2 regions of the Halomonas sp. GFAJ-1 genome follow, and region 2 is predicted to be linked to the other one. Evidence: predicted binding sites of a transcription regulator. Region 2 holds the regulator's gene; the other holds the start of a gene.
What was found. The regulator PhoB, encoded in region 2, activates phosphate uptake and scavenging genes when phosphate is short. The targets are predictions, from matches to a motif close to TGTCATANNNNTGTCANA.
Positions count from the first base shown of each region.

Region 1: a site for PhoB is predicted at 2,912-2,929, ahead of MOY_RS15255 (ABC transporter permease subunit). Genes of this name have one in related genera too.

Region 1 is NZ_AHBC01000056.1:6,211-13,576, reverse strand. Features, by position in the region: gene MOY_RS15270 (Bcr/CflA family multidrug efflux MFS transporter) at 1-989, shown strand, start outside; gene MOY_RS15265 (sulfite exporter TauE/SafE family protein) at 1,002-1,733, shown strand; gene MOY_RS15260 (PstS family phosphate ABC transporter substrate-binding protein) at 1,884-2,834, shown strand; gene MOY_RS15255 (ABC transporter permease subunit) at 2,984-5,272, shown strand; gene pstA (phosphate ABC transporter permease PstA) at 5,288-6,964, shown strand; gene pstB (phosphate ABC transporter ATP-binding protein PstB) at 7,068-7,366, shown strand, end outside.
Region 2 is NZ_AHBC01000027.1:64,356-71,721, forward strand. Features, by position in the region: gene MOY_RS07300 (NAD(P)/FAD-dependent oxidoreductase) at 1-841, opposite strand, end outside; gene MOY_RS07305 (chorismate--pyruvate lyase family protein) at 929-1,495, shown strand; gene ubiA (4-hydroxybenzoate octaprenyltransferase) at 1,528-2,418, shown strand; gene phoB (phosphate regulon transcriptional regulator PhoB) at 2,529-3,218, shown strand; gene phoR (phosphate regulon sensor histidine kinase PhoR) at 3,222-4,556, shown strand; gene MOY_RS07325 (hypothetical protein) at 4,946-5,260, shown strand; partial or broken gene cysZ (sulfate transporter CysZ) at 5,548-6,269, opposite strand; gene phoU (phosphate signaling complex protein PhoU) at 6,340-7,065, opposite strand; gene pstB (phosphate ABC transporter ATP-binding protein PstB) at 7,096-7,366, opposite strand, start outside.

The sequences.
Region 1 (7,366 bases), on a different contig from region 2:
ACGGGCGAAAGCCGGTACTGCTTAGCGGACTAGTGGTCTTTATGCTCGCCAGTTTGATGATCACCACGGTGGATAGCTTAAGTTCGCTGCTGCTTTGGCGGTTTATTCAAGCATTGGGGGGTGGGGCCTGTGTGGTGAACTCTGCCGCCATCGTGCGGGACTGCTTTAGCGGGCGTGAAGCCGCTAAGGTGATGTCTACCATGGCGATGATTATGATGCTGGCGCCGTTGATAGCCCCGGCGGTGGGCAGCGTGCTGCTCTATATTGCTGGTTGGTGGCTGATCTTCGTGTTTTTGGCAGTGTACGCAGGTTTTTTGCTCTGGCTGTTAGGCACCCGGCTACCCGAGACCCGCGACACCAGCCTACCCGCAGCTTCGCCCCACCAAGTAGTGCGCAACTATGCGAGCGTGTTGCGCCATCGTGAAGCCATGGGCTACATCTGTGCCGTAGCGGCATCCTTTGCCGGGCTATTTGCGTTTATCACCGCGTCTCCGTTTCTCTATTTAGAGTATTTCGGCTTATCGCCGGGGGTGTACCCGTTAGTGTTTGGTGTGAATGTCGTCATGATCGCGCTATCTAATCGCGTAAATATTCATCTTTTGCGCAAACGTACTCCCCAACAAAATTTACGCTTGGGTCTCGTTATTCAGTTTATTGCAGCGGCGGGGCTTGTTGCGGCAACGGCGTTGAATGTGGCCTCGATTTATGTGGTTGTGCCGCTGGTGATGCTGTTCACTGGGATGATCGGCTTAATTACCCCCAACGCAATTGCCTCGCTGCTAGACCACTTTGGCCATATCAGCGCAACGGCGACGGCGCTATTGGGGGGTATTCAGTTTAGCTGCGGGGCGCTTGCTGGGGTGCTGGTAGGGCTATTTCAAGTAGAGCACTTGTGGCCAATGGTACTCACCATGCTAGGGGCTGCGTTGCTAGGTAATATTGGCGTTAGACAATTAACCAAAACACCCGCAATGGAAAGTGGTCAGTGATGCATGGTGCAAATGAGTAGCTTACTGCCGTGGATCGAAATGCCATTAGGCGTATGGCTAGCCTGTTCAGCCGTGCTGCTGCTTGGCGCATTTGTACAGCGCGCTACCGGTTTTGGCCTAGCGGTTGTTGGCGCGCCGTTACTTTTGATGTTAGAGCCCCGGTTAGTGCCGGTAATACTGGTGCTGTTTGGGTTGACCGTTTCTTTAATGATGGTGCGCCACTACTGGCACGAGGTGAGCTTAGACGCGATAGGTGTGGCCTTAATTGGCCGTTTACCGGGCAATGCATTAGGGATCTGGTTGCTGTTAGCTGCGCCAATGGTCGTGCTGGAAAAGCTGATTGCCGCGATTGTACTCTTTGCCGTACTGGTCACACTTTTTCGCTTTAAACTACCGGTTAATCGTATTTCACTGTTTATCGCAGGCGTGCTCTCCGGCATATTTGGCACTGTTGCCGCCATAGGCGGCCCACCTATTGTACTGCTGATGCACGGTTTTTCGCCGGACCGCATGCGCGGAAATCTCGCCGCTTTCTTTATTTTAACGTCGTTCTTAACTCTTACCACGTTAGCCCTCGCCGGTTTGGTGAGCGTCTGGCATTTTAAGTTGGCGCTCACTTTCCTACCGGCGGTGTTAGTGGGTAATACTCTAGCGGATGCCATTGCTCATCGTTTAGATAAGCGTATGCTTCAGGGCGCCTCGCTTGCGCTATGTACCTTAGCCGCCCTGGGTCTGCTGATCTGACGACTCATGCCCTGTTTATAGTCATAAAAGTTTCATGAACAACCTGGGGGTATGTCACCGAAGTGTCATAAGCCGCTTTTATAGTGACAACCATCGGTCGGCAAACAAAGATCGAGTACACAAGCTGTTACTGACCCCCAGGAGACTCGTATGAAACTTAAAGCTCTAGCCGCTGCTGTTATTGGTACGTCACTGATCTCAACTCATGCTTTAGCAGTTGATCCTAACCTGCCAGAATATGAAGCAGTGAGCGGTATCACAGGCAACATGAGCAGTATCGGTTCAGACACGCTTAACAACCTGATGACCCTGTGGGCAGAAGAATTTGCTAACTTCTATCCCAACGTTAATATCCAGATTCAAGGTGCGGGCTCTGGTACAGCGCCGACTGCACTGACCGAAGGAACTGCGCAGTTTGGCCCAATGAGCCGTGCAATGCGTACTAATGAAATTCAGGCGTTTGAAGAGCGTCATGGTTACCCGCCCACCATGGTGCCGGTTGCTATCGATGCCTTGGCAATGTATGTCAACCAAGACAACCCGATTGAAAGCATCACACTCCCGCAAATTGATGCCATTTTCTCTAGTACCCGCCGCTGTGGCTACTCAGATGATATCACTCGCTGGGGTCAGCTGGGTCTAGATGGTAGCTGGGAGAATCGCGACTTTACCCTTTACAGCCGTAACGCTGTCTCTGGTACCTACGGTTTCTTTGCTGAAAACGCACTGTGCGGCGGTGACTTCAAAGACTCCATCAATGAGCAGCCTGGATCAGCTTCCGTTGTTCAAGGTGTGAGTGAGTCAATCAATGGTATTGGTTATTCTGGTATCGGCTACATCACTTCTCAGGTGCGTGCTATACCGGTTGCTCGCGACGAAGGTGAAGAAGCCTTTGAAGTTGATCAAGAACAGTACCCATTAGCGCGTCAGCTGTTCGTTTATGTAAATAAGCACCCCAACGAAGATTTAGCGCCGCAGCAAGCTGAGTTCCTGCGCATGGTGCTTTCACAGCAAGGACAGGAAGTGACAGCGCGCGATGGCTATATCCCGCTTCCAGAAACAATTGCTAGCCGTGTTCGTGCAGAACTTGGCCTAGATTAACAAGTGATTACCATCTAATAGCCGGGGGTGCTTTGCACCCCCGGTTTTTTTATGGGATCTGCGCCGTATGAAGTGCTTGTCATCAATTTGTCACGTTAGCTGGATACTCTCAGCGTACCTTTCCACTTGCCCGGAATTGCCAATCCATTATGAATGACATTTCCCAATTATCGACGCTGAAACGACGTGGCTCGCTTTTGCCCACCCCTGAAGAGCGCGAAAAACGTAGGCGAAGACGCATGTTCAAAGATAGCTTTTCTCGATACGGCATAGGTGCCGCCGGTATCGGGGTGGTTATCGCTTTAGGGATGATTTTTGTTTACCTTTTTTCGGAAGTTTTTCCGCTATTTGCCTCTGCAAAAGTAGAGACGCAGCAAACCTATCAAGCGCCTGGTATTGAAGAGGGTGAATCCTTAGAGCACTTAGTGGTAGACCGCTACGACGAGCTTGGCGCTAGCTTCTCAAATACGGGCCGAATCACATTTTTTGAGCTTGAAGATGGCGCAGTCCGCACAAGCTTTGATATGGCCCGTCCTGAAAACGCTGAGCAAACCACCTTTGCGAAAGGGTTCGCCACTACTCGCAGCTTTGCTTACGGCTACGATAACGGCCAGATAACCTTGGGTGTGGTGGATTACAATATTTCATACCCTGAGAATCAGCGTTTAATAGAGCCGGTGCTTGAATTTCCGCTAGGTGAAGACCCCATCACCATTGATGAGGAGGAGCGCAGCATTCGCGTGCTCGGGTTACAAATGAGTAGCCGCGGCATTTATGCCGCAGCAGCTTTAGAGGACGGAACATTACAAGTTACCTCTTTTGATGTGCGCGAAAATGTAATGACGGGCGCTGTGACCATTGAGCAGACATCAGCAGAGCTACCTGGAATTGAAGGTGAGGCGCGTCAAATCCTCATCGACAACCGTTACCGACACCTCTACGTGTCAGATAACAGCGGCTATATACACCACTACGATATTGGCAATCTCAATAATCCCGAGTATCGCGGAGCGGTTAAGGTCACAGATGACGGCTACGTATCGGAAATGGCGTATCTGAATGGCACGGTGTCCATTATTGCAGGTACCAGCGATGGTCAAGTGCGCCAATACTTTCCCGTTCGCAATAGTCAAAATCAGCACGATTTAATGCATATACGCGACTTCGCTCGCTACGACGCACCTATTACTTATATCGAGGCTGAATATGCTCGCCGCGGATTTCTGGTAGGCGATGAGGCAGGTAACTTAGGTATTCATCACGCCACCGCGTCGGCAGATGTGTATAAAAGCACGAAGATGGATGGGCCGCTGACCCGCATTGCCATATCCCCTGTGAACTCAACGGCGCTCTTGGTCGATGAGAATAATCTGCTAGAGATGGCAAGCGTAAGCAACCGTCACCCAGGTATCTCCTTCACCTCACTCTGGCGCAAGGTGTGGTACGAAGGCAGTAGTGAGCCGCGCTATGTATGGCAGTCCACCGCGGGTGGTGATGAGTTTGAGCCAAAGATGAGCCTTATGCCGTTAACCGTCGGTACTTTGAAGGCTGCCTTTTACGCCATGCTGTTTGCCACACCGTTGGGCCTAATGGGGGCTATTTATACGGCTTACTTCATGTCGCCTAAATTGCGCGGCAAGGTAAAACCAACCATCGAGGTAATGGAAGCATTACCAACGGTAATTTTGGGCTTTTTGGCAGGTCTTTGGTTGGCACCCTTTATCGAAAATAGACTCCCCGCTGTTTTTGGCATTCTTATACTGATGCCGATTGCCATGCTCGCGTTTGCATTCGCATGGAGCCGACTGCCATCTAATGTTAGAAACCGCATCCCTGATGGTTGGGAAGCCGTATTGCTAGCGCCCGTTATTATTTTAGTGGGTTGGTTCTGTGTATCTATTAGCCCCTATGTGGAAATCGCCTTCTTCGACGGTAGCCTTCGCCAGTGGTTAACGGACAACGGCTTTAACTATGACCAACGCAACGCACTGGTAGTAGGTATCGCGATGGGCTTTGCGGTAATACCAACGATTTTCTCTATCGCTGAGGACGCCGTCTTCAATGTGCCGAAACACCTGACCCAAGGGTCGTTGGCGCTAGGTGCGACGCGCTGGCAAACGGTGGTGGGCGTGGTGTTGCCAACGGCCAGTATCGGTATGTTCTCCGCTGTGATGATGGGCTTTGGGCGCGCGGTAGGTGAAACCATGATCGTGTTAATGGCAACCGGTAACAGCCCGGTAATGAACTTCAACATATTTGAAGGCATGCGCACGTTATCTGCCAACATCGCGGTTGAGTTGACGGAATCTGCAGTAGGGTCAAGCCACTTCCGGGTGCTGTTCTTAGCCGCACTAACGCTACTAGCGATGACTTTTATCTTGAATACGTTAGCTGAACTGGTGCGTCAGCGCCTTCGTAAGCGTTACGGCAACCTTTAATTCCAGGAGACAGTGATGAAATCATGGTGGAAAAGCGGTGCCCCCTGGATTTGGTTGAACGGTGGCGCAGTCGCTATATCAGTGATTATGGTGCTGGGGTTAATTGGCTTGATTGCAGTGCGAGGTCTCAGCCACTTTTACCCAACAGAAATAGTCGAATTTCAAGTAGGCGACCCGGAGCTTGGTATTGGCCAAATGATACTGGGCGAGCATGTTCGCTCTGAATCGATTCCGGTTCCGGTCGCCCGTGATGCAGGTATTGCGGTTCCTCCTGAGCTGGAAAATGACGACATTGTAGTACGTCATTTGATTAAGCAGGGTAACCGGGATGTGACGGGGCAAGATTTCGCCTGGTACGCCGAGCTGCAAATGAGTGAGTGGCAAGCACCGGTTGACGCTATGCGCATTGAGCGCCGTGAATGGGGCGATTTCATTGGCTTCCCGCTAAGAGTTTTAGAAAATGGCGAAGTGATTGCCGAAGGCGAAGGGCTGTGGGATGCGCTGCAAGAGCGTATTGCCCGGAGCAATAACCTCTACCGGGAATTGCGCCAGATTGAGCGAAATGACGTCGGTATTATAAGTGCGGAAATGGAGCAACTGCGTATTAGACAGCGTGCTCTTCAGCGTAACCCCGATATCGCTGCCGATGCATTAGCGATTGAATTGGAAAATATTTCTGCTCGCCAAGCAGAACTTCAATCTGCATTTCAGGATTTACAGGTTGAGATAAGCGCGCTGCGCAATGCGTTAAACAGAGATACGCTGGTCGCGAGCGTCGTAGGCGGGCAGGAAGTGCAAATCCGCTTGGGCGATATTGTGCATGCAGTGCAGCCTAATAGCCTGTCTTTCCCGCAAAAAGTGGTCGAATATGCTCAAGAATTTTGGAAATTTATAAGCGGTGAACCTCGTGAAGCTAACACCGCTGGAGGGATCTTCCCGGCCATTTTCGGCACCGTGACGATGGTGTTATTGATGTCGCTGATCGTTAGCCCCTTTGGTGTTCTAGCGGCTATATATTTGCGTGAGTACGCTCATCAGGGACCGTTGCTGCGGTTAATTCGGATTTCTGTATATAACCTAGCGGGCGTTCCGTCCATTGTTTACGGTGTATTTGGTCTTGGTTTCTTCATCTACACACTTGGCGGGTCTATTGATCAGCTGTTTTACTCAGACCGTTTACCAAGTCCAACCTTTGGTTCGCCAGCGCTTATCTGGGTGTCCCTCACCTTGGCACTGTTAACCTTGCCTGTCGTGATCGTCTCGACTGAAGAGGGGCTTTCGCGAATTCCTGTCAATATTCGTCAAGGATCGTTAGCGCTTGGGGCAACTAAGTCAGAAACGCTGTGGCGGGTAGTGGTCCCTATTGCAACACCTGCCATGATGACGGGCATGATTTTGGCGATTGCCCGCGCAGCTGGCGAAGTAGCTCCGTTGATGCTGGTGGGGGTGGTGAAGTTGGCACCTACATTGCCGGTTGATGGTAGCTTCCCATTCCTACATTTAGACCGTCAGATTATGCATTTGGGTTTCCATATTTATGATGTTGGTTTCCAAAGCCCCAATGTGGAAGCAGCCCGCCCATTGGTATACGCAACGGCGTTGGTACTGGTGATACTTATTATCGTGCTGAACTTGGCCGCTATTAGTATCCGGAACCGTCTGCGCGAAAAATTCCGTGCGGCTTCAGATTAAATAATCACCCAAATACCCTATTCGTCTGGGCGTTAGACCCCAAAGGATGTAAAGAGGATTTAAGATGACGCTTGAAGCAATTGCCACTACCAAAGATCACGCCATGACCAACCGAGATATTACGTTTAAAGTACGCGATCTCAATTTATTTTATGGCAAAGATCAGGCGCTAAAAGGCGTCAACATGGATATTTTACACAAGAAAGTAACCGCCTTTATTGGGCCTTCCGGCTGTGGAAAATCTACCTTGCTGCGTTGTTTCAACCGGATGAACGATCTTGTCGATATTTGCCGGATAGAAGGCAAAATTCTTTTAGACGGCAATGATATTTATGATCGTAGCGTTGACGTTGCTGAACTGCGTCGCAAGGTAGGCATGGTATTTCAAAAGCCCAACCCTTT
Region 2 (7,366 bases):
GCAAGTAGCGGTCCACTTGTATACCGCTAGAGGCCACCGCGAGCCCAGAGGCGTTTGCTAGCGCGGTGCGTGGGGTAAGTCCCGTGGCCATTAACACCTTATCGGCTTGAAACGACTCGCCGTTATCAAGCTGGATGTCTATAGCGTGGTCATTAACGGCGTCGGTTATTGCCGTAATGGCGTGGCCCAGGTGGAGTGTTATGCCCGCCTCTTCAAAGGCTGTGGCTAGCGCGCGGCCTAGCGGTTCGGGCAGTAGGCGCGCTAGCGGCGTGTTTTCGGGGGCCAATAGGCTGACGTGGTGGCCGCCAGCAATCAGGTCGTTAGCAAACTCGCAGCCCACCAGCCCGGCACCAATCACCGCGACCCGCGTGGGGCCTTGTGTTAGTGCGGTATGAAAACGGCGGTAATCATCTAAGTCGTTCACGTTGAAGCAGCGGCTGCTAAGGCGCTCGGGCACGCTGAAGGGCGCGCGTGGGGCCGCGCCCGTCGCTAAAACTAAGTCGTCATAGTAAAACTCTCGGGCGTCACTCAACCGCACCTTTTGGTTATCCACATCCAGTTGGACAACCTGGGTGTGGGTAACTAGCGTTGCGTTAAGCTCTTCTGCTACGTCGGCTGCGCTGCGCTGGGCCAGCTTTTCGGGGCCAATGCGTTTGGCAAAGCCGGTGGAAAGCAGCGGTTTACTGTATTCGTCGCCGCTGTCAGCACTCAACAGAGCGATGGTACGGGTATCGCCTTGGCGGCGCAGGGCGCGGGCAAGCCCAATACCTGCCATGCCGGTGCCAATAATCACCAGCGCTGCGTGGGGGGCGTCGGCGCGTTGTTCAATCGGTGGGGGCATGCAGTCACCAAAAGTCGGTGGAACAAAAGCCTGTCAGAGCACCATGTTACACTACCGCTCACTTTTTTGACTGCCTTGGAGAACCCGGTGACGGCCCCAATTTTCCGGCAAGCCCAGCCTTTTATGCATTGGCTACCCGTTAATGCGCTGCGCCCTGCGATGAGCGCACCCTGGCGGCAATGGGTGGCTTCTACCGATTCGTTAACGGCGCGGCTAACCGCGGCGGCAGCCGATAAACCGTTTCGGGTGCGCTTATTACGCCAGACAATTGGCTTGCCTCAGCGGGATGAGGCGCTGGCCTTGGGTATTGAGCCGCGCCGCTATGCGTGGCTGCGGGAAGTAGCGCTCTGTGTGGACGATACGCCTTGGGTGGTGGCCCGCTCGGTAGCGCCGCTGACCCAGCTGCAGGGGAAAGGGTTAGAGGGGCTCGGCGAACGCTCTTTGGGCAGCTGGCTGTTTCGCCAGCCTGATTTAGTGCGTGGCCCCCTTTACGCCACCAAGCATTGGCCCTGTTTTGCCCACCGGCTTTGCGCGCCAAATGTGGCTGGCGTATGGGGGCGGCGCTCAGTTTTTCAGCACAGCGGGCTTTCGCTGCTGGTTCAAGAGTACTTTTTATCCACCATGGCGGATGATCTTGGCCTGCCTTCGCGCTAGGCTAACACTGCATCTTTATTCGTGAGGTAAGCATGGATCGTTCTCTGTTGCGGCCAACGGGGTGGGCTCGGGTGGCGGATTTTTTACAACTGATGCGCCTGGATAGGCCCATTGGTACCTGGCTTTTGATGTGGCCAACCCTGTGGGCGCTGTGGATTGCGGCAGAGGGAGTACCTGGGCGAAATGTATTGCTGATCTTTATTGCCGGTGTTTATGTAATGCGCGCGGCGGGCTGTGTGGTAAACGATTATGCGGACCGCCACTTTGATGGCCATGTGAAACGCACCAAGCATCGGCCGCTCGCCACCGGGCGTATCAGCGAAACCGAAGCGCAGCTGCTGTTTGTTGGGCTAGTGGCGATTGCGTTTATTCTGGTGCTGCTTACTAACTGGTTTACGGTTTTGCTCTCTATTGGGGGCTTGGTACTGGCGTTTATTTACCCCTTTATGAAGCGCTACACCCACTTTCCCCAAGTGGTACTAGGAGCGGCTTTCTCTTGGGCGATACCGATGGCGTTTGGTGCCGTGCTGGGGAGCGTGCCCCTTGAAGCATGGCTGCTGTTTTTCGCCAACGTATTGTGGACCGTGGCCTACGATACCCAGTACGCCATGGTTGATCGCGACGATGACTTAAAAATCGGTATTAAATCAACGGCGGTGCTGTTCGGAGATGCTGATCGATTAATCATTGGCCTGCTACAGCTTGCTACGCTGGCGCTATTAACCTGGGTAGGGCTACGAGTAGCGTTAGGCGGTTTTTTCTGGCTAGGGCTAATAGCGATGGCAGCGACGTTTGTCCATCAGCAGCGGTTGATAGCGCACCGTGAGCGTGATGGCTGCTTCCGGGCGTTTTTGAATAATTACTGGTCGGGCCTGCTTATTTTTGCCGGTATTGCTCTGAGCTGGTGGCCAATCACTGGCTAAATACGCTGAGTGTCATAAAATTGTCACTAAGCCATGGTGTTATCGTCACAGATATTTCATTGAACTGTTTTTCTATGAGCTAGTTTCATTGCACACCGTGAGGCCCAGGAATGACCGCCAAGACCGTTTTGATTGTCGATGATGAGGCGCCGATTCGCGAAATGATCGCAGTGGCGCTGGAAATGGCTGACTATCACGTGCTTGAAGCGGATAACGCCCAAGATGCTCATGCGATGGTTGTCGACCATCAGCCTGATTTGCTGCTACTGGATTGGATGATGCCCGGCACCAGCGGTATTGAGCTTGCAAGGCGCCTAAAACGCGAAGAGTCTACAGCTGAAATACCCATTATTATGCTTACTGCTAAGGGCGAAGAGGATAATAAGATTCAAGGTCTTGAAGCGGGTGCCGACGATTACATCACTAAGCCATTTTCGCCCCGTGAGCTGGTCGCGCGCTTGAAAGCCGTGCTAAGGCGTACCACCCCCCGGGGTGTGGAAGACCCCATTGAGATTAATGGCCTAATGCTCGACCCGGTAAGCCATCGGGTAAGCGCCCATGGTGAACCGCTGGAAATGGGTCCCACAGAGTACCGCCTGCTGCAGTTTTTTATGACCCACCAAGAGCGCGCCTATACCCGCAGCCAACTGCTTGATCAAGTATGGGGGGGCAACGTCTACGTTGAAGAGCGCACTGTTGATGTACATATTCGCCGCTTACGTAAAGCGCTAGGTGAAGCCCACCAAAACCTTATCCAAACGGTACGAGGCACGGGATACCGCTTCTCCGCTCGGGTGTAAATGGTGCGTCTCTGGAGTCGTGAGCTGTGGCGAATTGCTTGGCTGGCTACCTTAGGGGTCTTGCTGGGCTGGGCGCTAAGCGCGCCTGGGTTAGGGTTGGCCGCAGGGCTTGCGGTGTGCCTGTTTTACCATTTGCGCCAACTGCTGGCGCTTTTTCAATGGCTAACGCTGCATCCCCAGGATGAACCGCCTTCGGCGCGGGGCATGTGGGGCGAGCTATTTGATCGGCTCTACCGTTACCAAAAGAGCCAGCGCATTACCCAAACCCGCTTACGGGCTACCCTCGGGCGTATTCAAGAGTCATCGGAAGCCATGCGCGACAGCGTCGTCATGTTAGACCGCCATGGTGACCTTGAGTGGTGGAACAGTGCCGCCACTGAGATGCTGGGCCTACAAACCGCCCATGACCGCGGGCAGCATATTACGAATCTGCTGCGTGACCCGCGTTTCATCAGCTACTTCAATGCCAACGAGTATAGCGAACCGTTAACGCTAACCTCGCCAATTGATGAACGCCAAATTCTGCAGTATCAGATTACCCTCTATGGAGACGATGAGCGTCTCGTCATGGCGCGGGATATTACCCGGCTGCATCGTCTTGAGCAGATGCGGCGTGACTTTGTCGCGAATGTTTCCCATGAGCTGCGCACACCGCTAACGGTGCTTTCCGGCTATTTGGAGACCTACAGCGACTTAAGCGACCAGCTGCCGCCACGCTTAGGCCGGGGAATTGGTCAGATGGAGGAACAAACCAAGCGCATGCAGAGCTTGGTGAATGACCTGCTACTGCTTTCTCGGTTGGAAATTGACCAAGGTGGAAAAGACCACCAACCACTGGTCGTTGGGCCGTTACTTGAGAGCATTCGCCAGGATGCCTTGGCGCTCTCCGGCCAGCAGAAAGGCGATCAAGTGCCGAGTAGCCAGCTGCATAGCATCCACGTAAGTGTTGAGAGCGAGGCCCAGCTAGTGGGCAGCGAGCAGGAAATCCGCAGCGCTATTTCTAATCTTGCCTTTAACGCGGTGCGCTACACCCCTGCAGGCAGCCAAATAACCCTGCGTTGGGTCACCCTGGAGAACGGTAGCGCTTACATCTCGGTGGAGGATAACGGCGAGGGGATCGATCCGGTGCATATCCCCCGGCTGACTGAACGCTTCTACCGAGTTGATAAAGGACGCAGCACCGCCACTGGGGGCACAGGCCTGGGATTAGCCATTGTTAAGCATGTATTGCTGCGCCACGATGCTCAGCTACAGATAGTCTCCCGTCCTGGCGAAGGCGCGCAGTTTCGCTGCGTATTTCCTGCCACACGGGCCTTGGTGGCTAATACCGCCTTTTAAAAAACCACGCTGCGTTTTCAAACCCTGCATTCAACCACTGAATTCAACGGCGGTGCTGGTCAAACAATTCCTGTTACAAAGAAGCACGCGTTCCCTAAAAAAGACAACGCTTGTACAAGTGTGCCAGATTGTCTGTTAAGGATGGTCAAACGCTGCGCATGTGTCATTTTTAGCCACTTTTGCAGCTTTGACAGCGCTTTTAGAGTGGCTATAAATAATCGAATAATGTCTATAAGCCCCTGTATTTAATTTGTTTTATATTATTTTTTGGCAAGATGGCACAAGCAGTGCAACTACCTAGTTAAGGAAGATCACCGCTGGAACTGGTAAGCCTCAATGGCACTCTTCCTTAAAAATTAGCGGTATCACAGCGATCGAGGAGACGGAACATGATGTCCAAGGAACTACTCAAGAAAGCTGGCATTTTAGGTGTAAGTTTTGGCTTGATGGCTAGCCCATTAGCATTTGCTGACACCACGGACCATTCATCAATTGATCAAAACCAGGATATAACGGCTGATGAAGAGCCGAGGGATAGCCACTCGCAAAATGCAAATCCTGGTGACTATGACAGTGAAGATTTAACTACCGATCACGGTACGCAAGGCCCAGACGTGGTTGACGATCCCGAGTCAACTAACATGAACGGTGACGATGAAGAATATACGCCTGACGACGTTGTTGAAGAAAATAGTGCATCGTAATTAGTATTTTTTATCGGTAACATTAGTTTACAAAGCTGAAAATAACTCTTACGCTTAGGAGTGAGCACATAAGGGGCAAGGATGTCCCATAGCAAGGATGCTCACCGATTCAAGGAGTGAATCAAGCGACGAACAACACGTTAGTCAGGGTTAATTCCAAGGTTGGAGTCCCGCAAAAGGATAGGAAGCTAACGTTAGGTATCGCCCATATTAAGAGTTATCAAGACCCCGCCCTGGCGGGGTCTCGTTTTTTGTAGACGGTCGAAAAGTGTGTTCATTCCACACGTTCATTCCGCGGTGACCACACCACGGTAGTGGTGATCCCACATCAAAACGGCGCCTGCCACCGCACCAGGAATTAAGAATAAATTTGCCAGCGGAATCCAGGTAACCACGGTCACCAGCCCGCCGTAAGTTAGGCTTTGCCACCAGCGCCGTGAAAGTCGTTGGCGCATATCCCGAAACGTTATTTTATTGTTATCCATTGGGTAGTCTAAGTAGGTGATGGCCATTATCCAGGCAGAAAACAGTGCCCACAAAATAGGCGCCAGCAGGTTAAGCCCTGGAATCCAGCTAAACACCAACAGTGCTGCCGCGCGGGGCAGGATGTAGCCTAATTTCACCAGCTCACGCCCCACTGCATCAATCGCCGTTTTCGCCAGACCGCGGTCGTCTAACGGTTCGCGGCCAGTGGCTTGACGCTCTACTTTGGCGGCTAAAAAGCCGTAGAAAGGCGCGGCGATCAGGTGGGTGACTAACGTAAAGGTGAAAAACACGGCCAGTAGTAGGCTGACGAAAAAAAGAGGCCAAATTAACCAGGATAGCCACTCAAGCCAACTCGGCACCATTGCCATCGCGCTGTCTAGCCAGCCAGAAAAGCGGTTAACCACCAAGCGGAGCATGCTGGCATAAACCACAAGGTTTACCAGCAAGGGAAGGAAGACATAGCGCCGCAGGCCTTTCGATACACCAGCCGAGTGCCTCGGCTTAGCGCGGTAAATGCATTCAATGTGCGAACTCCTTATCAATACGCCCAGGCAGCGCATCTGGGCGTATTGCAGGAGGTATTACAGGATAGGTCAAGACTTTTTAAGCACGTCCTGATCTAAGCTGTCGAGGTCGGTATGGCGAATATCCAGTCCCTTTACGAGATAAACCACATATTCCGCGAGGTTGTTGGCGTGGTCGCCTACGCGTTCCAGGGCGCGCAGTACCCACATAATGCTGAGTACCGAGCTGATAGAGCGAGAGTCTTCCATCATAAAGGTCATCAGCGAGCGCATGGCGCTGCCATACTCGTCATCCACGAGCTCGTCTTCACGCACGACCTGCATGGCAAGTTCCGTATCAAAGCGGGCAAACGCGGTTAACGCATCGCGCAGCATTTTACGGACGTGTTCGCTGATATGGCGTACTTCTACCAAGCCACGAACACTGCCGTTGTTTTCACTTAATAGCATCGCGTTACGGGCAATCTTGCTGGCCTCATCGCCGATACGCTCAAGGTCTGAGGTGGCGCGAATAACCGCCAGCACTAAGCGCAAGTCAGAAGCTGCGGGCTGTCGGCGCGCTAGAACACGCGTGCACTCGTCATCTATTTGTAGCTGCAGATCGTTTACTTGGCGGTCGTTATCGCGCACTTTTTCGGCGAGGTGGCTGTCGCCTTCAAGCAGTGCGAATACGGCGTCTTGCACCTGCTTTTCCACTAGGCCACCCATGGCCATTAGGTGGGTTTTTAGCTCCTCTAGCTCTTGATTAAACTGGCGAGAGATATGCTGGCTGTGGGTATCGCTGGTAATGTCCATTGCGCACTCCTGACGGGTCGTCTCTGGGGCCTAGGTCATGCGGCCGGTGATGTAGTTTTCAGTGCGTTGTAAACGCGGGTTGGTGAACACTTGGTCGGTTAAGCCGAATTCAACCAGCTCGCCGTGCTGCATAAACGCCGTGTAGTCAGAAACCCGGGCGGCCTGCTGCATATTGTGGGTCAGCACCAAGGTAAGCTGCGATTTAAGGTTGCGAATCAGCTCTTCCACCTTGAGTGTTGAGATGGGATCCAGTGCCGAAGCGGGCTCATCTAACAGTAAAACGTCGGGTTGGACGGCCAGC